Regions from separate parts of the Rhizobium sp. CB3171 genome, predicted to be linked through region 1. Evidence: predicted binding sites of a transcription regulator. Region 1 holds the regulator's gene; each other region holds the start of a gene.
The links. The regulator PhoB, encoded in region 1, activates phosphate uptake and scavenging genes when phosphate is short. The targets are predictions, from matches to a motif close to TGTCATNNANCTGTCAT.
Positions count from the first base shown of each region.

Region 2: QA648_RS07850 (LTA synthase family protein) is a predicted target of PhoB. The motif match lies at 2,453-2,469, and genes of this name have one in related genera.
Region 3: QA648_RS15290 (DUF2794 domain-containing protein) is a predicted target of PhoB. The motif match lies at 4,496-4,512, and genes of this name have one in related genera.

Region 1 covers NZ_CP121652.1:152,491-159,913, forward strand. The annotation lists gene pstA (phosphate ABC transporter permease PstA) at 1-1,315, shown strand, start outside; gene pstB (phosphate ABC transporter ATP-binding protein PstB) at 1,330-2,145, shown strand; gene phoU (phosphate signaling complex protein PhoU) at 2,197-2,910, shown strand; gene phoB (phosphate regulon transcriptional regulator PhoB) at 2,943-3,626, shown strand; gene QA648_RS00775 (GcrA family cell cycle regulator) at 3,726-4,250, opposite strand; gene QA648_RS00780 (aspartate aminotransferase family protein) at 4,676-5,875, shown strand; gene argF (ornithine carbamoyltransferase) at 5,949-6,866, shown strand; gene QA648_RS00790 (Hsp33 family molecular chaperone) at 6,914-7,423, shown strand, end outside.
Region 2 covers NZ_CP121652.1:1,594,741-1,602,163, reverse strand. The annotation lists gene QA648_RS07855 (DUF1003 domain-containing protein) at 1-407, opposite strand, end outside; gene QA648_RS07850 (LTA synthase family protein) at 488-2,416, opposite strand; gene QA648_RS07845 (NAD+ synthase) at 2,607-4,286, shown strand; gene QA648_RS07840 (hypothetical protein) at 4,317-5,144, shown strand; gene QA648_RS07835 (ankyrin repeat domain-containing protein) at 5,311-7,068, shown strand; gene QA648_RS07830 (hypothetical protein) at 7,028-7,423, opposite strand, start outside.
Region 3 covers NZ_CP121652.1:3,135,959-3,143,381, reverse strand. The annotation lists gene ccmA (heme ABC exporter ATP-binding protein CcmA) at 1-245, opposite strand, end outside; gene acnA (aconitate hydratase AcnA) at 509-3,199, shown strand; gene QA648_RS15295 (thioredoxin family protein) at 3,462-4,205, shown strand; gene QA648_RS15290 (DUF2794 domain-containing protein) at 4,534-4,935, shown strand; gene QA648_RS15285 (GNAT family N-acetyltransferase) at 4,951-5,508, opposite strand; gene QA648_RS15280 (Bax inhibitor-1/YccA family protein) at 5,631-6,371, opposite strand; gene QA648_RS15275 (ABC transporter permease) at 6,597-7,423, opposite strand, start outside.

The sequences.
Region 1 (7,423 bases):
CCAGGCACCGAATATGTCGCGCGGATTGACGCCAGGCGCTCCGGCGCGGCGGGATATCGGCATCAAGCGACGTTATGCGGCCGAGCGGCGTTTTCGTGCCTATGGGATGGCCGCCGTCATTTTCGGACTGGTTTTCCTGATTATTCTCGTCTCGACCGTTGTCCGCAACGGCTACACTGCCTTCGTGCAGACCTCCATCGCCCTGCCGATCGAGTTCACCGAGAAGGTCATCGATCCCATAGGCAAGGGGGCCAGTGATCCGAAGGTCCTGATATCAGCCAACTATACGGCGCTGGTACGCGACGCCGTGGTGAAGGCGCTGGGCATCGATCCTTCCAATCGGGCGCTCGTGCGCCAGGCGATGGAAATGGTATCGGACGGCGCACGCATTGCATTGCGCGACAAGGTCGTGGCCGATCCCTCTGTCATCGGAAAGACGGTGAAGGTCACTTTCCTCGCCAGTGCCAATATCGACTCTGCCTACAAGGGACAGATCGACCTGACGGCGGACGAAAAGGACCGCAAGGTCTCCGACCAGCAACTCGCCTGGATGAGGCAGCTCGCCGCCGCCGGCGCCCTGCACGAGGCGTTTAATACCGGTCTGTTCCTGTCCGGCAATTCCAGTCGCCCGGAGGCCGCGGGTCTCGGCGTCGCGCTAATCGGCTCGCTCTATCTCATGTTGACCGTGCTGGTCTTGGCGCTGCCGGTCGGCGTCGCCGCCTCGATCTACCTTGAGGAATTCGCGCCGAAGAACCGGTTGACGGATCTGATCGAGGTCAACATCAACAATCTCGCCGCGGTGCCGTCGATCGTCTACGGCCTGCTCGGCCTCTCGGTCTTCATCAACTTTATGGGCCTGCCGCGTTCCGCCTCGCTGGTCGGCGGGCTGGTGCTGAGCCTGATGACGCTGCCGATGATCATCATCGCCACCCGCTCGGCATTGCGCGCCGTGCCGCCGTCGATCCGCAGTGCCGCGCTCGGGCTTGGCGCATCGCGCATGCAGATGGTTTTCCATCACGTCTTGCCGCTCGCCATGCCGGGTATCCTGACGGGTACGATCCTCGGCCTTGCCCATGCGCTCGGCGAGACGGCGCCGCTGCTTCTGATCGGCATGGTCGCCTTCGTCGCCAACTATCCGAGAGGGCCGCTCGATCCTTCGACGGCCCTGCCGGTGCAAATCTACATGTGGGCGAGCGAAGCCGAGCGCGCCTTTGTCGAAAGAACCTCCGGGGCCATTATCGTCCTGCTCTTCTTCCTTGTTGCGATGAACATCGGGGCCATCCTGCTACGCCGTCGCTTTGAGCGGCGCTGGTGACGGGAGGCGATGGAATGAACATGATGACGGAAGCCGCGAGCGAAAAAGCACTGGCCAAGAAGATGATGACGATCCCCTACAAGATGATCGGTCAGGCCGTCTCGGTCCATTATGGCGAGAAGCGCGCGCTGTTCGACGTGGATCTGAACATCCGCGCCAACACTGTCACCGCGCTGATCGGTCCTTCCGGCTGCGGCAAGTCCACCTTCCTGCGTTGCCTCAACCGCATGAACGATACGATAGACACCTGCCGCGTCACCGGCAAAATCACGCTCGACGATCAGGATATCTACGACAACTCAATCGATGTCGTCGAGCTGCGTGCCCGCGTCGGCATGGTGTTTCAGAAGCCCAATCCGTTTCCGAAGTCGATCTACGAGAATGTGGCCTATGGTCCGCGTATCCATGGGCTGCATCGGTCCAAGAGCGATCTCGACCATATCGTCGAAACCAGTCTGCAGAAGGCCGGGCTGTGGGGCGAGGTGAAGGACCGGCTCTATGATGCCGGCACTAGCCTCTCAGGCGGTCAGCAGCAACGCCTCTGCATCGCCCGCGCCGTCGCCGTCAGTCCCGAGGTCATTCTCATGGACGAGCCGTGCTCCGCGCTCGATCCGATCGCCACCGCCAAAGTCGAGGAACTCATTCATGAGCTGCGGGAAAACTTCACGATCGTCATCGTGACGCATTCCATGCAGCAGGCAGCCCGCGTTTCGCAACGTACCGCAATGTTTCATCTCGGCCATCTGGTCGAGGAGAACGATACCGATAAGATGTTCACCAATCCCGATGATTACCGCACGCAGGATTACATCATGGGCCGTTTTGGCTGATGATGCTCCCCGCGCGGTTCCTTTCACATCTTTCACCTAGAGGATAAAAAAATGGTCTCAACACACATTCTCTCCGCTTACGACGAAGACCTGAAGTTCCTGACGCGCCGCATTTCCGAAATGGGCGGCCTGGCGGAGCAGATGGTCAGCGACAGCGTCCGCGCCCTGGTAAACGGCGATGCCAGCCTTGCGCAGAAGGTCATCTCCGATGACGTCATTCTCGACCACGCCGAGCGCGAAGTCGGCGACAAGGCGATCGTCACCATCGCCCGCCGTCAGCCGATGGCTGCGGACCTGCGTGAAATCATGGGCTCCATCCGCATCGCCGCCGATCTGGAGCGCGTCGGCGATCTCGGCAAGAACACCGCAAAGCGCGTCATCGCCGTGCAGGGCACCGGCGTTCCGCGTCGTCTCGCCCGCGGCATCGAACACCTCTCCGAACTGGCGCTCGTCCAGCTCAAGGAAGTGCTCGACGTCTACTCGACCCGTTTACCTGACAAGGCCGTGTCGATCCGCGAACGCGACGAGGAAATCGACGCCATGTACACCTCGCTCTTCCGCGAGATGCTGACCTACATGATGGAAGATCCGCGCAACATCACCACCTGCACGCATCTTCTTTTCTGCGCCAAGAACATCGAGCGCATCGGCGACCATGCCACGAACATCGCCGAGACGATCTATTACATGGCGACCGGTGCCCAGCCCGAAGGCGAGCGCCCGAAGGACGATACCGCCAACACCGTCGGTTCGGTAACGGAATAAAGTAGACACCAAGAGAAGGAGACCAGAGGCGCATGGTTCCGAGAGTTGCTGTTGTAGAAGACGAGGAAGCGCTAAGCGTTCTGCTGCGCTATAATCTCGAGGCCGAGGGCTTCGAGGTCGACACTATCCTGAGAGGCGACGAAGCTGAGCTGCGCCTCCAGGAGCGCATCCCCGATCTTCTGATCCTCGATTGGATGCTCCCCGGCGTGTCCGGCATCGAGCTCTGCCGTCGGCTGCGCATGCGGCCGGAGACGGAGCGCCTGCCGATCATCATGCTCACCGCTCGCGGCGAGGAAAGCGAGCGCGTGCGCGGCCTTTCCACCGGCGCGGACGACTATGTCGTCAAGCCGTTCTCGACGCCGGAACTGATGGCCCGCGTCAAGGCGATGTTGCGCCGAGCCCGCCCGGAGGTCCTGTCCACGGTACTGCGCTGCGGCGATATCGAACTGGACCGCGAAACCCATCGCGTCCACCGAAAGAGCCGTGAAGTGCGGTTGGGGCCGACGGAATTCCGCCTTCTGGAATTCCTGATGTCGTCCCCCGGCCGCGTCTTCTCTCGGTCTCAGTTGCTCGACGGCGTGTGGGGGCATGATATCTATGTCGACGAACGCACCGTCGACGTGCATGTCGGCCGCCTGCGCAAGGCGCTGAATTTCTCCAACATGCAGGACGTCATCCGCACCGTTCGCGGCGCGGGTTATTCCATGGAGGCCTGATGGGGGAGGCCTGATCGGGGCAACCCGATTGGCCATCCAACATAGCGGCGGAAACAGAAAACGGGCCTTTCGGCCCGTTTTTCCTTTGTCTGGTGTGGTTCAGTGCGCGGCCCGGCGCCGGTCATGCACCGGCTGATAGGCCAGCCGCTGATGGTAGGTGCAGTAGGGCGAAGAGTCCGGGCTGTCATTGCCGCAGAAGTGAAAATCTTCCTTCAGCGGGTCGCCGACCGGCCACTTGCAGGTGCGCTCCGTGAGCTCCGTCAGGCCGAGGCGGCGCGAGATCGGAACGACCACATTGGCGGCCGGACGATATTCGACTTCGCTGACCGTATCGATCTCGACCTCTTCCTTGAGCATCGTCGCACCCTGCTGGCGGGTAACCGTGCGGGTTGCAACGCGCGAGGCGTAATTCGGCGCGCGTGGGGCCGAGGTATTGCGCTTCGGCGCTCGAGCTGTGGTTGCCGCACCACCGGCCTTCGCTCGGCCCGGCAGGCTCAAGCGATGCACTTTGCCGATGACGGCATTACGGCTGACACCACCGAGCTGTGCCGCGATCTGGCTGGCGCTCAAACCTTCGGACCACAGCTTTTTCAGCTTCTCGACGCGTTCGTCTGTCCAATTCATGCCCTGTCTCCGCTATCGCGTTTCTGATGGCAGAATCCCTCACCATTGCCTCGAATTGGGTCGAGGCGTGAAACGCTTTAAAATTGTGGTGACTAGTTCCGCCGCATGCAGTCTAGTAATTGGTTTTTAACCTAGTGTGAGGCTGACTCCGTGACAAGAGTCGCGGGAATCTTGAGGAATCGATTTCGAGGTTTTCCCCAACTTGCTATACGTGAGTGGCATTTATGCAATATAAGTTGTCGAAGACATGCCATCCATCGAGAGGCGCTCTGCCGCACCTGCTAAATCGCCAGTTTTGTTGACATCGCAGTGCAAAACATCAATAGTGCCCATGCCGCCGCAAGGCGGCATTTTTGATTTTTCCGGGCCCGTTTCATTCGAAGGAAACGATTGGCCCTAAAGGTTGTGATCGAGGAGAATGCGCCATGGCTGAAACCGCGCCGCTTTATGACACCTATATGCGTGCTCCGCTGCGGTTCGAGCGAGGCGAGGGCGTGTGGCTGATCACGGAGACCGGCGAGCGTTATCTCGATTTCGCCGCGGGCGTCGCGGTGAATTCGCTTGGCCACGCCCATCCACATCTGGTTGCAGAGCTGAAGTCGCAGGCCGATAAGGTCTGGCACCTGTCCAACCTCTATGAGGTGCCGGGTCAGGAGAAATTGTCGAAGCGCCTGACGGAGGCGACCTTCGCCGATAAGGTATTCTTCACCAATTCCGGTGCGGAGGCGCTGGAATGCGCCATCAAGACGGCGCGTCGCTACCAGTTCTACAAGGGTCATCCCGAGAAATTCCATATCATCACCTTCGAAGGCGCCTTCCATGGCCGCACGATCGCGACGATCGCCGCCGGAGGCCAGGAAAAGTACCTCGAAGGTTTCGGCCCGAAGGCGCCCGGCTTCGACCAGGTGCCTTTCGGCGATCTCGACGCGGTGCGTGCCGCCATCACCGATGCGACAGCCGCGATCCTGATCGAGCCCGTGCAGGGCGAGGGCGGTATCCGCCCGGCGACCAACGAGTTCCTGCGCGGCCTGCGTCAGATTTGCGATGAGAATGGCCTGCTTCTGGTCCTCGACGAGGTTCAGACCGGCGTCGGACGCACCGGCAAGCTCTTTGCCCATGAATGGGCCGGCATCACGCCTGACATCATGGCCGTCGCCAAGGGCATCGGCGGTGGCTTTCCGCTCGGTGCCTGCCTTGCGACCGCGGAAGCGGCCGCAGGCATGAAGGCGGGCACGCATGGCTCGACCTATGGCGGCAATCCGCTCGCCATGGCGGTCGGCAACGCCGTGCTCGATGTCGTGCTATCAGACGGTTTCCTGCAGCATGTGCGCGATGTTGCGTTGGTGTTCCGCCAGGGCTTGGCCTCGCTCAAGGATCGTTTTCCGGATATTATCGAGGATGTTCGCGGCGAAGGGTTGTTGCTCGGCATCAAGGCGGCCATTCCCCAGGCGGACCTGCTGCAGGCGATCCGCGCCGAACATCTGCTGGGTGTGCCGGCCGGCGACAACGTCATCCGTCTGCTGCCGCCGCTGGTGGTCACGGCCGAGGAGGCGCGCGAAGGCATTGCCCGCATCGAACGTGCCGCCGAAAGCCTGCGTGCCGCCCGCGTCAAGAAGTCGGCTTGAGTTCAGCGCCCGCTGATCGGGGGCGTTGTTGCCCCACGGCGGGCGTTATCATTTTTGGAGTACAGGTAGGGACATGGCTTCACCGAAACACTTTCTCGATCTCTCGGCCGTCGCGGCTGCCGATCTGCGCAGCATCATCGACGATGCCATCGTGCGAAAGCAGGCGCTGAAGGCAGGTGCGGCCGACAAGCCGCTCGCCGGCAAGATGCTGGCGATGATCTTCGAGAAGCCATCCACCCGCACCCGCGTCTCCTTCGATGTCGGCATGCGCCAGCTCGGCGGCGAGACGCTGTTCCTGTCCGGCACGGAAATGCAGCTTGGCCGCGCCGAGACGATCGGCGATACGGCAAAGGTGCTGTCGCGCTATGTCGACGCCATCATGATCCGCACGACCGAACATTCGCGCCTGTTGGAACTCGCCCAGCACGCGACCGTGCCGGTCATCAACGCTCTCACCGACGACACGCATCCCTGCCAGATCATGGCCGACATCATGACCTTCGAGGAGCATCGCGGTCCGATCAAGGGCAAGACCATCGCCTGGACCGGCGACGGCAACAACGTGCTGCATTCGCTGGTCGAAGGGGCTGCCCGTTTCGGCTATCGCATGAACATGGCCGTACCCCTTGGTTCCGAGCCGAAGGATCACTATCTGAACTGGGCCCGCAACGAGGGCGCCGAAATCATGCTCTCGCATGATGCTGACCGTGCGGTCGCCGGCGCCGATTGTGTGGTAACCGATACCTGGGTTTCCATGAATCAGGAGCACCGGGCCCGCGGTCACAATGTCTTCCAGCCCTATCAGGTCAACGCGGCTTTGATGGCACAGGCCGGCAAGGACGCGTTGTTCATGCATTGCCTGCCCGCCCATCGCGGGGAGGAAGTGACGGACGAGGTGATCGACGGTCCGCAATCCGTTGTTTTCGATGAGGCGGAAAACCGCCTTCATGCGCAAAAGTCGATTCTTGCTTGGTGCCTGGGCGCGATCTGAAGATATAGAACCGCGTTTGATGTCGCGGGCGCAGTAGGAGTAGAGCAATGGCGGAAAGTGCAGCCTCGCTGGGTCAATTCGATTTTGCCGGCGACGATCATGTCGTTCCCTTCCAGGTAGAGGGTCTTGATGTCCGTGGCCGCGCCGTGCAGCTTGGGCCGCTGTTGGACGCAATTCTCGCCCGGCACAGCTATCCGGCCCCGGTTGCCCGGCTGCTGGCCGAGGCGGTGGTGCTGACCGTGTTGCTCGGCACGTCACTGAAGTTCGAGGGCAAGTTCACCGTGCAGACGAAGAGCGACGGGCCGGTCGACCTTCTGGTCGCCGATTTCTCGACGCCGGAGAACGTCCGCGCCTATGCCCGCTTCGATGACGAGGCGCTGGCCAAGGCCGTGGCTGCCGGCAAGACCGAACCGGAACAACTACTTGGCAAGGGCGTCCTCGCCTTCACCATCGATCAGGGTCGCTTCAGCCAGCCCTATCAGGGGATCGTCGCGCTTGACGGCGCGTCGCTCGAGGAGATCGCCGGCACCTATTTCCGCCAGTCGGAACAGATCCCG
Region 2 (7,423 bases), 1.4 Mb from region 1:
TTGACTTCGTAGTCCTTTGCGGCCTCGAAGCGGTCGCGTTCGGCCTGGCGGTTCTGGGACATCATGATGATCGGCGCCTGGATGGCGGCGAGCATGGAGAGGACGAGGTTGAGGAAAATGAAGGGATAGGGGTCGAAGGCGCGGGTCATCAGCACGATGGTGTTGACGACGCACCAGACGACGAGGAACGCCAGGAAGGCGAGTATGAAAGACCAGGAGCCGCCGACGCGGGCAATGCTGTCGGCGAGGCGTGCGCCCGTGGATGCCTCGGCAGAAAAGGCAGCGTTGATGTCGGTGGAAACGATTTTCCGCTCATGCGCCTTTTTCAATACACGCTTTTCGATCTCGCCGAGTTCCTCGGCCGTCTTGTCGAAATGCTGATGAACGAAATTGGGTAGATTATACATGGGAACGCTCCGAAGACTTGGTCGCTTTGGCCGCAAGTATTCGACTGCCCGATGGAATTGCAATGCAAAAAGGTCGGAGTCTAGCTACCCTGGCCGACCAGCCAGGCATGCGACGGGAAGAAGCGGTCGAGCCCATATTCGTGTCCGAACATGACGTCATGCTGCAGGGAGCGGTAGTCGCGTATCAGCGGATCGAGGTTTTGCTCTTTGCGAGCCCAATCCGGAAACGCCTGATTGTCGCGCGTCGCGAGCTGATAGCGATCGATGATGGTGTATTTCTTCTGCAAGCGGCCGAGAAAGCCGGTGTAGAAAGGATGCTCGTAGCCGGCGGTCTTCAGGATATGATAGGGCAGTTGCGACGGGCTGATCGTTCCGACATCCCTACGCACGCCCTTTTTGCTCGACCAGATGACCAGCGGTGTTTCATGCTGCCGCTTCATCACATCGAGCGACGCTTTTCGGGTCGCCACCTGTTCGGGCATGTAATTCGTATCCGGATAGACCGTGCCAAGCGGCGGCAGATGATCGCCCCAGAGGACGATAATCGTCTCGCGATCGCGCTTCGAAGCCCAATCCATCAGCATTTTCAAGCTCTGGTCGGCTTCCCGAACGCCTTGCGCATAGGTCGCGAGCGTGTCGCGATCGGCGTCGCTCAGATCGCCTTTGATATCGACCGTATTCTCGGCGTAGCGATGCGCTTCATAGGGACCGTGACCCTGCAGGGTGACGGCGAAGAAGAAAAACGGCCGCTCCATGGCGTCGCCCTCGCGCATGATCTCCTTCATCAGCGAGTCGTCGGAGGCAAAAAGGCCGCGTTTTTCCATAGGCGGCATGGTCTCCTCGGTGCGGAACTCCTCGAAACCGAAAGCCTTGTAGACTTCGTTGCGGTTCCAGAACCAGCCGCTGAACGGATGGATGGAACGCGCTGCATAGCCTTCGCCGCGGAAGAAGGTGGCAAGTGAGGGCATCGGCCGGCGGACATATTGCTGATAGGGAATGCTGCCATAGGGCAGGAAGGCGTTGGAGAAGCCGGTCAGTGCCTCGAACTCGACATTGGCGGTCATGCCGCCGAATTCGGGAGAGAAGACATAGCCCGACTGCGCCGCGCGGATGTTCGGCATGGGATCGGGCGTGAAGGTCAGATTGGAAAGCCTTGTCGGGTCCCAGAAAGACTCGCTCATCAGCATGATGATGTCGGGCTTTTCGCGTGGGCCGGAAAGATAGCCATAATTGCGGGCGGGTAGGGCGTCGATCGCATTTTGTCCATATCCGCCAGGCGCTTTGACGTCCGCCATCGGCAGGTTCAGCGAGAAGGCGATGATGAAGCCGTTGTAAGCGTAATTTTCCTTCTGATCCCAGACGATGGGGATGATGCGCAGTTTTTCGCGGATGAACGAATTTTGCGTCGGATCCATCTGCGAGACGAAGACGGTCATGAGCGGCAGGCAGACGGAGAGCCGCGCGACCCTCTCATTGCGCGAAAGCGCTGTCGCATGTCGCCAGGCGTAGCGCCAGAGGAAGGCGAGCGCGACAATCGAGGCGATGACGCCGACAGCGACCGCAACCGCGGTCCACGGGCGCTCGCGCACGATCACCGGCATGAGTTCCAGGATCTGGTGCGCAAAAAGGAAATCCGAAGGATAGAGGGGATCGGAAAGATAATACTGTTTCTGGTTGGAGATAAGGGCCGGAACCAGCACCAGAGGCACAACCACCAAGATCGATGGATGCGCGCGGCCGAACACGGCGTCAAGCGCCAGCATCAGGAGCATGACGATGCCGATCGTGGTGAAGCCGGGATGAATAGGCGAATCGAAATAGCCGGGAAGATCCGTCAGCTCACCGCGCGCAATCCACTCGACGGCGATGACGGTGAAGAGCGCAAGCAGGAAGGTCAGCGCAAGGCTCTGAAGCTGGCGTAAAACCGTCGATCGTCGGCTCGTCGCACCAAGCTTTTGCAGAATGGCAAATCTGCCAGCCAACACGGAACTGGGGATCAAGGCGACCAACGGCCCTCTCCAATTGTTACAAAACCGTCACATAATTGTCGCCTCTCTGTCATGAATGGCGGCTGAACCGCAAGGCTTACTTAGTATTTTTTGGTGGCGAAATATGTCCTCTGCGAGCAGCGCCATCTTTGGCGCTTGAAGAGGGCCGAAGGCTGTTGCGGAACGGGGTGGCGCTCGCTAAATATATGGCATGACAGAACAAAGCCCCATCACCCAGACCATCCGGATCGCTGTCGCGCAACTCAACCCGACAGTCGGCGATGTCTCCGGCAACCTTGCCAAGGCGCGGGAAGCGCGGGCCGAGGCGGCGCGCGAGGGCGCGCAGCTCGTGTTGCTGACGGAGCTGTTCATCTCCGGTTATCCGCCAGAGGATCTGGTGTTGAAACCGGCCTTTATCCGCGCCTGCCGGAAAGCTGTGGAGAGCCTTGCTGCGGATACTGCCGATGGCGGCCCGGGCGTTGTCATCGGCTTTCCCCGCCAGGACGACACCGGTCGCTACAATTCGGTCGCTGTGCTCGACGGCGGCAAGATCATCTTCATCAGAGACAAGGTCGATCTGCCGAACTATGGCGAGTTCGACGAGAAGCGGGTCTTCGATGAAGGTACCGTTGCGGGGCCGGTCAATTTTCGGGGTGTTCGCATCGGTATCCCCATTTGCGAGGAAATCTGGAACGATCTCGGCATCTGCGAAACGCTAGCCGAAAGCGGGGCGGAAATTCTTCTGGTTCCGAACGGCTCGCCCTACTATCGCGGCAAGGTCGATGTCCGTCACCAGGTCGCGTTACGGCAAGTGATCGAGTCGGGTTTGCCGCTCATCTTTGCGGCCCAGGTTGGCGGTCAGGACGAACTGGTTTTCGACGGTGCAAGCTTCGGCTTCAACGCCGACAAAACTCTGGCCTTCCAGATGAGCCAGTTCGAAACCGCGTTGGCGGTGACGACCTGGAAGAAGAACGGCAATGGCTGGCATTGCGCCGAGGGTCCGATGGCGCATATTCCGGAAGGCGAGGAGGCAGATTATCGCGCCTGCCTGCTGGGTTTCCGCGACTATGTGAACAAGAACGGCTTCAAATCGGTCGTGCTTGGTCTTTCCGGCGGCATCGACTCGGCGATCTGCGCCGCCATCGCCGTCGATGCGCTGGGCGAGGAGCGCGTGCGTACCGTCATGCTGCCCTACCGTTATACATCGGAAGATTCCCTGAAGGATGCGGCCGATTGCGCCAAGGCACTCGGCTGCCGCTACGACATCGTGCCGATCGAGGAGCCGGTGACCGGCTTCACCTCGGCGCTTTCCGATCTATTCGAAGGGACCGACAGCGGCATTACCGAGGAAAATCTGCAGAGCCGTGCCCGCGGCACCATTCTCATGGCGATTTCCAACAAATTCGGCTCGATGGTGGTGACCACGGGCAACAAGTCGGAAATGTCTGTTGGATATGCCACGCTCTATGGCGACATGAACGGCGGCTTCAATCCGATCAAGGATCTCTACAAGATGCAGGTCTATGCGCTGTCGCGCTGGCGCAATCTGCATGTGCCGCCGGGAGCGCTTGGCCCATCGGGCGAGGTGATCCCGTTCAACATCATCGACAAGGCGCCGTCTGCCGAGCTGCGGCCGAACCAGACGGACCAGGATTCGCTGCCGCCCTATCCGGTGCTCGACGACATCCTCGAGTGCCTGGTGGAAAAGGAAATGGCGGTCGAGGAGATCGTTGCGCGCGGGCATGACGTCGCAACCGTTCATCGCGTCGAGCATCTGCTTTATCTCGCCGAATACAAGCGCCGCCAGTCGGCACCGGGCGTGAAGATCACCAAGAAGAATTTCGGTCGCGATCGGCGCTATCCGATCACCAACCGGTTCCGCGATCGTTGATCGCAACGCCCCGTGGCGAATGGAGAGGCAATGCGCAGCTCGGTCGAGATCTACAATATCCGCACCGGTGAAAACCGCGTCGTCTGGCAGACCGAGCGGCTGGTCGAGGCGCCGAACTTTTCGCCGGATGGGCGCTACCTCCTGCTGAACGGCGATGGCCTGCTTTATCGGCTTCCGCTAGACGGCAAGGCCGAGGCCGTTCAGGTCGATACCGGTTTCGCGACGCTCTGCAACAACGATCACGGCATATCGCCCGACGGTTCGCTGATCGCCATTTCCGACAAGACGGAACACGGCAAGTCTTGCATCTATGTGCTGCCGGCCGAAGGCGGCACCCCGCGGCAAGTGACGCGCAATCTGCCCTCCTATTGGCATGGCTGGTCGCCCGATGGGCGGCGGTTTTCCTATTGCGGCATTCGCGACGATATCTTCGATATCTATACGATCTCGATCGACGGCGGCGAAGAGACACGGCTGACGCATGGCGAGGGACGCAATGACGGCCCTGACTATTCCGCCGATGGGCAATGGATCTATTTCAACTCCAGCCGCACTGGTCTGATGCAGATATGGCGCATCCATCCCGATGGGACCGGGCTACAACAGATCACCAACGACAACTACGGCAACTGGTTCGCCCATCCGTCGCCGAAGAACGATAAGGTCGTGCTGATCTCCTACGATCCAGATGTCTTCGACCATCCGCGCGATCTCCATGTCCGGCTGCGGCTGATGGATATGGATGGCGGCAATCTGACGACGCTGTTCGAGCTCTTCGGCGGGCAGGGGACGATCAATGTGCCGAACTGGGCGCCCAATGGCGATGAGTTCGCCTATGTCCGCTACGAGCCGGCCTGATCGCTCTGGACAGGCCAGACGGCTCGCGATAAGTTCCGGATCGTTCGCAGGGCGCATCCGATCCGCGGGAAGGGCAAGGCCCACCTGATGCATAGAACGTAAGACTGCCACACCTCTTTTCAGTCTGTGGGCGCGGATACCGGACGTGAATGAAAGGAGGTCTTTCGTGACCACGCGCTCTCTGGCGGGCAATGCCACCGTCGATTCCCTGAAAAAACAGGCCAAGGCTTTTCTGAAAGCCGTTCATTCCGGTGATTCATCGGCACGCAGTCGCGTCGCACCGTATTTCGCCGATGCGCTCGAAGTCGGGCTTCAGGACATCCAGCTTGTTCTTGCCCGCGAATATGGCTTCTCAAGCTGGACGAAACTCAAGGCGCATCTGGAAAGCGCCAATCGCGAGCAAACTCCCCTAGATCAGCTTGCCAATCAATTCCTGTCGCTGGCGACGGTTTCCTATTTCTCCCACGTTCCGGCAGATCCGGCACGCTTCGAGGAGGCGCTGCAATTGCTGGAGGCTCATCCTGAAATTACCGGGGACAGCATCTACATTGCCGCGGCGCTTGGCGACGCCGCCGGTGTGGCGCGCTGGCTCGATCGCCAGCCACAGCTTCTCGATCGGAAAGGCGGGCCTTACGATTGGCCGCCCTTGCTCTATGCCGCCTATGCTCGTTTGCCCGGTCGGTCCAGCTTGTCGGCGGCGCGAGTCCTTGTCGAGCGTGGGGCCGATCCCGACGCCTTCTTCCTCGACGGCGGCCAATATCGCTTCACGGCGTTGACCGGCATCTTCGGAGAGGGCGAAGCCGGCAAGGTCCGGCAGCCGCCACACCCTGATTGGGAGGCTTTCGCGCGCCTATTGCTCGACGCCGGCGCGGAAGTGAATGACAGCCAGGCGCTCTATAACCGGATGTTCGAGCCCGACAATTCCTGCCTGGAATTGCTGCTTGAATACGGGCTTTCCGCCGCCGACAAGAACAATTGGCTGGTGCGCGAAGACGGTCTGATGGTGGCGAATTCGCAGACGGTGTTCGACTATCAACTGGCTTGGGCCTGTGAAAAGCGCATGGGCGCGCGCGTCAGGCTGCTGGTCGAGAATGGGGCTGACGTCAACAAGCCGGTCAATGGCCGAACGCCCTTCGAATGGGCGCGGATCGGTGGCGACAAGGATCTTGCGCTATACCTTGTACAGAAGGGCGCTGTTGCCGTTCGCTTGAAGCAGGAGGATTGGCTTTACCTTCAAATAATGACCGGCGAAATATCGATTGACCAAATGAGACGAATAGTGCCGGACCTCGACATTCCCGCGGCGATGCGGCGAACCCACCCAGCAATGTTGCACGAAGCTGCGGCGGACAATGCCTTCGAGCCCGTTCGCCGCATGCTGGCCCTCGGCCTCGACATCAACGCCATGACCAGCCGCACGCCGCTGCATGAGGCTGCCTTGCATGGCCACATCGATATGGCGAAGTTGCTGATCGAACACGGCGCCGATACCACTATTCGCGATGCCTATTACTATTCACCGCCGATCGATTGGGCGGAGTATAACGGCAAGGAGGAGATGGTCGAATTCCTGAAGACACAACCACTCGATATCTTTGCCGCGGCTGCCTTTGGCCAAGTTGAGCGATTGGCCGCATATCTGAATACGCATCCTGACCGGATGAACATCCGCTTCGGCGATTTCCGTCCACACGGACAGGCGAGCGCAGAGCGCGACTGGTTGACGCCGCTCGGCTTTGCGATCCGCAATGCTCAGGTCGATGCGATGCGCCTTCTGCTGGAGCACGGCGCGGATCGTTCGGTGAGGGATGCATCCGGCCGCTCATACAGGGATCTGGCGCGGGAGACAGGCAATGAGGCGATCGTCTCGCTGCTCAAAGCGCCTATTGTGCCGGCTGAGGACCAGCCGTCTTTGGATGTTTGAGATCGAGGCTGCCCTGGTCGGTCGCGAGGAATTGCGGCCCAACCTGGCGCACCTTGTTTGCTGAGGGATCGTAAGGCCGGTCCGCCGGCATTTGTCTGGGCTGAATTTGGGTAATCGACGGTGCCGGTGTCGCCGACATCTGCCGTTGTGGCAGCGTCGCGTCTGTCCGGGGCTTCTGCGTCTCGATGCTTGTGACCGAGCTTTCCGGTTCCGCCAGCGACTGCTCTTCAGGCGCATAGGGTTCCGGCTTCAGTCGGGTATTGATAACAGTGTCCGGCTGGGCCGAAGCCGGGGCGTTGCAGCCCTGCCGTTGCATGGCAATGAGCAATTGCCGGCGCTGTGCCCTTTCAGCGTC
Region 3 (7,423 bases), 990 kb from region 1:
CGGTGGCCGAGATAGTGGCTGGCCTCGCCCGCCGGCCGGTCCGATTCGCCCTTGGAATCGGTGAAGGTGACGCGGCCTTTTTCCTGTTTGAGGAGGCCTGCGACGACCCGCAGAAGCGTTGATTTTCCCGAGCCGTTGCGGCCGGTCAGAATCAGGGCCTCGCCATTACTCAAGCTAAAGGAAACATTCGCGAAAATCAGGTCTTCGCCCCGCCTTGCGGCCAGGTTTTCAGCGCTTAGATGCATCCGCTCAGGCTTTCCCCGTTTTCGTTGCCGCAGTGCGCAAAAAATTGTCCAAATTTGCGCTCCGCCACTCTGGCAAGTCTTTACGAAATTATCTATAAGACCCGCAACCACGCCAGCGGTCGGCGTGAATTTCATCCTTGCGCCGAACATAAGGTTTTCTGCCTTACGTGCGGACAGCGGAAATGGCCGTACCCGCATCCTGATGTGCATAAAGTGCATAGGCGTTCGCACGACTGTGTTGGCTATCAGAAACGGGGTATCTCGTGTCTAAATCTCTTGACAGTTTCAATTGTCGTTCCACGCTGACCGTGGACGGGAAAGACTATGTCTATTTCAGCCTGCCCAAGGCTGAGGCCAATGGTCTGCCCGGCGTTTCCAAGCTGCCTTACTCCATGAAGGTGCTTCTGGAAAACCTGCTGCGTTTTGAAGACGGGCAGTCGGTCACCAAGGATCATATCGTTGCGGTCGCCGAATGGCTGACCAACAAGGGTACCGTCGAGAACGAAATCGCCTATCGCCCGGCGCGCGTGCTGATGCAGGACTTCACCGGCGTTCCGGCCGTTGTCGACCTTGCTGCCATGCGCGACGCGATGGTCTCCCTCGGCGGCGATCCGGAAAAGATCAACCCGCTCGTCCCCGTCGACCTCGTCATCGACCACTCTGTTATCGTCGACGAATTCGGCACGCCGCAGGCTTTCGCCAAGAACGTCGAGCTGGAATACCAGCGCAATGGCGAGCGTTACCGCTTCCTGAAGTGGGGCCAGCAGGCATTCAAGAACTTCCGCGTCGTTCCTCCCGGCACCGGCATCTGTCACCAGGTCAACCTCGAATATCTCGGCCAGACCGTCTGGACCAAGGAAGAAGACGGCGAAACGATCGCCTATCCCGACACCTGCGTCGGCACCGATTCGCACACGACCATGATCAACGGTCTTGGCGTTCTCGGCTGGGGTGTTGGCGGTATCGAAGCTGAAGCCGCCATGCTCGGCCAGCCCGTGTCCATGCTGCTGCCGGAAGTCATCGGCTTCAAGCTGACCGGCAAGCTCAAGGAAGGCGTCACCGCGACCGACCTCGTTCTGACCGTCGTGCAGATGCTGCGCAAGAAGGGCGTCGTTTCCAAGTTCGTCGAATTCTTCGGCCCCGGCCTCGACAACATGCCGCTCGCCGACCGCGCCACCATCGGCAACATGGGTCCGGAATACGGCGCGACCTGCGGCTTCTTCCCGGTCGACAAGGAAACGTTGAACTATCTCAACATGTCCGGCCGTGCGAAGGATCGTATCGCACTGGTCGAAGCCTATTCCAAGGCACAGGGCATGTGGCGCGACAATGACGGTTCCGACCTCGTCTTCACCGACACGCTGGAACTCGACCTCAACGACGTCGTGCCGTCGATGGCCGGCCCGAAGCGTCCGGAAGGCCGTATCGCGCTGGAAAACATCGCTTCCGGTTTCGCCACTTCGATGGACACCGAATACAAGAAGCCGGGCCAGCTTTCGAACCGCTATGCCGTCGAAGGCACGGATTTCGATCTTGGCCATGGTGACGTTGCGATCGCCGCCATCACCTCCTGCACCAACACCTCCAACCCGTCGGTGCTGATCGCTGCCGGCCTTCTTGCCCGCAACGCCGTTGCCAAGGGCCTGAAGACCAAGCCGTGGGTCAAGACCTCGCTGGCACCGGGATCCCAGGTCGTCGGCGAATACCTCGCCAAGTCTGGCCTGCAGGCCGATCTCGACAAGCTCGGCTTCAACCTGGTCGGCTTCGGCTGCACCACCTGCATCGGCAATTCCGGCCCGCTGCCGGCGCCGATCTCGAAGACGATCAACGACAAGGGCTTGATCGTTTCCGGCGTTCTCTCCGGTAACCGTAACTTCGAAGGCCGTATCTCGCCTGACGTCCAGGCGAACTACCTGGCGTCCCCGCCGCTCGTCGTCGCCTACGCGCTCGCCGGCACGGTGCAGCTCGACCTGACGAAGGAGCCGATCGGCGAAGACCAGAACGGCAAGCCGGTCTATCTGAAGGACATCTGGCCGACCTCGCAGGAAGTCCAGGAATTCATCCTGAAATACGTCACCCGCGAGCTGTACGAAACCAAGTATGCCGACGTCTTCAAGGGCGACGCCAACTGGCAGGCCGTGCAGGTTCCTCCGGGCCAGACCTATGCCTGGGACGACAACTCGACCTATGTGCAGAACCCGCCATACTTCGTTGGCATGGGCAAGACCGGCGCTGGTGTTTCCGACATCAAGGGCGCTCGCGTTCTCGGCCTCTTCGGCGACAAGATCACCACCGACCACATTTCCCCGGCCGGTTCGATCAAGGCTGCCTCGCCGGCCGGTTCCTACCTCATTGGCCATGGCGTCGGCGTTGCCGACTTCAACCAATACGGTACGCGCCGCGGCAACCATGAAGTCATGATGCGCGGCACCTTCGCCAACATCCGCATCCGCAACCACATGCTCGGCCCGAACGGCAAGGAAGGTGGCTACACCATCCACTATCCGTCCAAGGAAGAGACCTCGATCTACGATGCGGCCATGCAGTACAAGGCCGAGGGCGTTCCGCTCGTCATCTTTGCCGGCGTCGAATACGGCAACGGCTCGTCGCGCGACTGGGCTGCCAAGGGCACGAACCTGCTCGGCGTGCGCGCCGTGATCGCCCAGTCCTTCGAGCGCATCCATCGCTCGAACCTGGTCGGCATGGGCGTCATCCCCTTCGTCTTCGAGGACGGCACCACCTGGGCCAGCCTCGGCCTGAGGGGCGATGAGACCGTGACCATCGAAGGTCTGGAGCACATCAAGCCGCGCGAGCGCAAGATCGCCAAGATCACCTACGGCGACGGCACGGTGAAGGACATTCCGATCATCTGCCGCATCGATACGCTGGATGAAGTGACCTACGTCAACAATGGCGGCATCCTGCAGACCGTTCTGCGCGATCTCGCCGCCTAATTGACGTTTAGACCACCTATACACGCCGCCGGAGCATCTCTCCGGCGGCGTCTTGTTTTTCACGCTGATGTGTACGACGCTAATGGCTCCGGGCCTTCGTCTCACCCCTTCGTGACTTTGCGTCATCGTGGTTAGCTATTATCTCTTGTTTCAGATTTATCAGGCTTGATGAGGCCTTACGGATACCTTGAAATTGCGCGAAGCGTTTTCGGGGTCTGCGCCAGCACATGGCTTTCAAGGTCTGAGAAAGAGGTACAACGGCATGCGCTTACGGTTTTTGGTTCCACTTCTAGCAGGCATCGCGCTCGCAAGTTCGCTGCATGCGCAGGAGCTTGCCAAAATCAAAGGCGTCGTCGAACTCTTCACGTCTCAGGGCTGCGCCTCCTGTCCGCCGGCCGATGCTGCATTTGAGAAGCTGATCCGCCAGGGCGACGTCGTCGCGCTCGCCTATCACGTCGACTACTGGAATTATCTCGGCTGGAACGACACGATGGCCTCCAAGGACAATACGGCCCGGCAATATGCCTATGCCCGTACGCTCGGCCGCAGTGGGGTTTATACGCCGCAGGCGATCATCAATGGCCGTGATCACCTAAACGGTGCGGATCTAAACGCCATCAACTTCAAGCTCGACGATTTCCAGCGCCAGGGCAAGGGTCTGACGGTTCCCGTCAGTGCCGCCATGAAGGGTGACGAACTGGAGATCAAGATCGGCGCAGGCCAGGGCCGGGCAAATGTGGTCGTCGCCTATTTCGATAGGGAACAGCAGGTTTCGCCGAAGGCCGGCGAGAACAACGGCCAGCAGATCACTTATCTGCACGCGGTTTCGGACATTGAAACAGTCGGCATGTGGGACGGCAAGGCCTTGAATGTCGTGTTGCCCGCCAATGTGTTGGATAAGGCCGGTCGGCGCGGCCTGGCGGTTCTGTTGCAGTCGTCGACGCCATCGGGCGACCCGGCGGCGATCATCGGCGCGACCGTCCTGACGGCCGGGACCGACGGCTGATCTGCATTTTTCCGACGTCAGTCGAAAGGCTCCATTTCGGCTGGCGCCAAAGTTCTGTTTCGGCTTTGCCGAAAGGAGGAGAGTGCCCGGCGAGGGCGCATTCGGGGCTGGGGTTCGGTCGATACGCCCCGGCCGGGCCGTTTGGCGCGGCGGCGCCAAACCGATCCCTATAGTTCCGGTAAATGGGGCTTCGTTTTGACTGAAATGCGGCGCAGCCAAGATGCTTTGCTCGAAGCGCAAGAAATTGTGAGTGCCTCTTGGTCTTGCAATTTGCCGTGGCTGAGGCAAACTGTCATCTTCTTGTCATGACACAACCCCTGGGGGATTGATGACTGATCAGCCGGAATTGCGACACGGCGAAAGCCGTTCCGTCGACACCACTTCTTCCGTCGTCGTTGATCTCAGAGAATATAAACAAAGCAAGGACCCGCTGCCGGTGACTTTCCACCGCAGGGAGCTGGACGCAATTCTGTGGATCTACGGCCGCATGGTCGGCGAGGGTGAATGGCGTGACTACGCCCTCGACCATCTCAGGGAAAAGGCGGTTTTCTCGGTCTTCAAGCGCTCGGGCGAGCTGCCGCTCTTCCGCATCGAGAAAAACCCGAAGCTCGCCGCCAAGCAGGGCGCATTTTCCGTAATCAGTACCAATGGCATGATCCTGAAGCGCGGCCACGACCTGACGCAGGTGCTGAAGGTTTTTGATAAGCAGCTCAAGCTGGTGGAGAAGTGATCTTCGCCTGCCGCGCTACTCGCTGAATAGCGTCCCCGGATAGACCGAAGGGTCGGGATCCGTTTCCGCACCCTCGCCGAGCACCTTCTGCATCAACATCGTGTCCAGCCAGCGGCCGTGCTTGTAGCCGGTACCCTTCAACAGGCCTGTCTCGGTAAAGCCGGCGGCGCGATGGAGGGCGACGGAGGCCGGGTGGGCGCCGCCAATGACGGCGATCATCTGGCGGAAGCCGAGGCTCTGGCAGGTTTCCACCAGATTTGCCAGCAGCGCCTTGCCGATGCCGCGGCCACGGGCTTCGGGCGCGAGATAGATTGAATCCTCCACCATCCATCGATAGGCCGGCCGCGTGCGGAACGCGGAGGCGTAGGCATAGCCGAGGAAGGCTCCGTCTTCGCCTTCGGCGGCGATATACGGGTAGCCCTTGTCACGGATCGCCTGGAAGCGGCCTGCCATCTCCTCTTTGCCCGGCGGAACGATCTCATAGCTTGCGGTGCCGTTCAAAACGGAGTCGCGGTAGATGGCGGTGATGAAGGGAAGGTCGGCTGATGTGGCGTTGCGAAGGCGGAAGGACATCTGGGTTTTATTGCCTGATCTGCGATTTCAATGGCGGATAATAAAGCCGTGTCCGAAGCAGCAAGGCAAACAGAAAAGGCGGCCGGAGCCGCCTTTTCGAAGGATCATTCATGTCGCAGCAGTTATTTGCGGTTGCCCATGAACTGCAGCAGGAACATGAACAGGTTGATGAAGTCGAGGTAGAGCGTCAGCGCGCCCATGATCGCCTTGCGGCCAGCAACGGCAACGTCGTCGGCTTCATAGTACATTTCCTTGATCCGCTGCGTATCCCAGGCGGTCAGGCCTGCGAAGATCAGCACGCCGATCACCGAGATGGCGAACTGCAGAGCGGACGAATGCAGGAAGATGTTGACGAGCATCGCGATGATCAGGCCGAAGAGACCCATCATCAGGAACGAGCCCATCGCCGAAAGGTTACGCTTCGTCGTGTAGCCGAACAGCGACAGCGCGCCGAAGGAGGCGGCGGTCACGAAGAAGGTCTGCACGACGCTCTGGCCGGTGTAGATGATGAAGATCGACGACAGCGACAGGCCCACCAAAGCGGCATAGACCCAGAAGGTCGTCGTCGCGGCGGCCACGCTCATGCTATTGATCCTGAAGCTCAGGAAGAACACCATCGCCAAGGGAGCGAGGATGACGACCCAACGCAGCGGGCTCAGGTAGATCGCCTGGCCGAAAGCTGTGATCTGCCCGTCAGCGAAGGCGAGCGAAAATGCGAAATAGGCGGCCAAACCCGTGATCGCCAGACCCAGCGCCATCAGGTTATAGACCTTGAGCATGTAAGCTCGAAGGCCCTCATCTATCATCGCACCGGTTTGCGCGCCGCTGGGCGCCCGGTTTTGGTAATTGCGAAAGTCAGCCATGTTTTCCTCTTTCAAGCTCCGATGTGAGTAGCGTGTCGGGCACTTGGTCCCAGGCGCCGCTGCGGAGCTCCAGCATGCCTGCACAGAATATGAGGCTTTCACGCCCCATGCACAAGGGCTAAGCGGCGGCGGCAGGGTTAAATCGGCGTAATATCGGGCTATTTCCCGACGCTCGGTTAATGCTCCAGGCGCCTTGGCGGCGCAGGCTTTTTCGGGTTCATACGCTCAGAGTTCACGCAGGACAGGCGCTGCTTTCTGGCCAAGAATGCGCCAAGTGCCCACCAGCCCGATCCCGACCGTCAACAGCAGAGCAATGATGAGGGTCGAGAAGGCGACATCCGGGAGGAAGGTCGATGGCAGGTGCATGATGTGACTGACAATGTACCAGGCCGCGACAGAACCGGCGAGCAGCGCGAAGACGGCGGTCGCCGCTCCCAGCATCAGATATTCATAGCTGAAGGCGCGGATCAGCATGGCTCGCGTCGCGCCGAGCGTCTTCAGCACGACCGCGTCATGCGTGCGTGCGCGGTTTCCCGCAGCAAGCGCGCCCGCAAGCACCAGCACGGAGGCGATCAGCGCCACCGACGCCGCGGCACGGATAGCGGCGGCAAGCTGGCCGACCAGAGTGTTGACGATATCGAGCGCATCCTTGACGCGGACGCTGGTGATCGTCGGATAAGTGTTGGTGACGTTCTTCAGGATCGCCGCTTCCTGCGCCGACGTAGCAGTGGGATCGGTGAGGGTAGCGAGCCAGGCATGCGGCGCGCCCTTGAAGGTGTTCGGCGAGAAGATCATCACGAAATTGATGGACAGCGACTGCCACTGGACCTTGCGGAAGCTGGCGATCTTGGCCGTCACGTTGCGGCCGAGCACGTTCACGGTCACGGTATCGCCGAGCTTCAGGCCGAGCGCCTTGCCTTCCTCATCGGAGAAGGAGACGAGAGGTTCGCCGCTATAATCCTTGCCCCACCATTGGCCTTCGGTAAGGGCGGCGTTCTCCGGGAGGGTCTCGGCATAGGTGATGCCGCGGTCGCCGCGCAACACCCATTGAC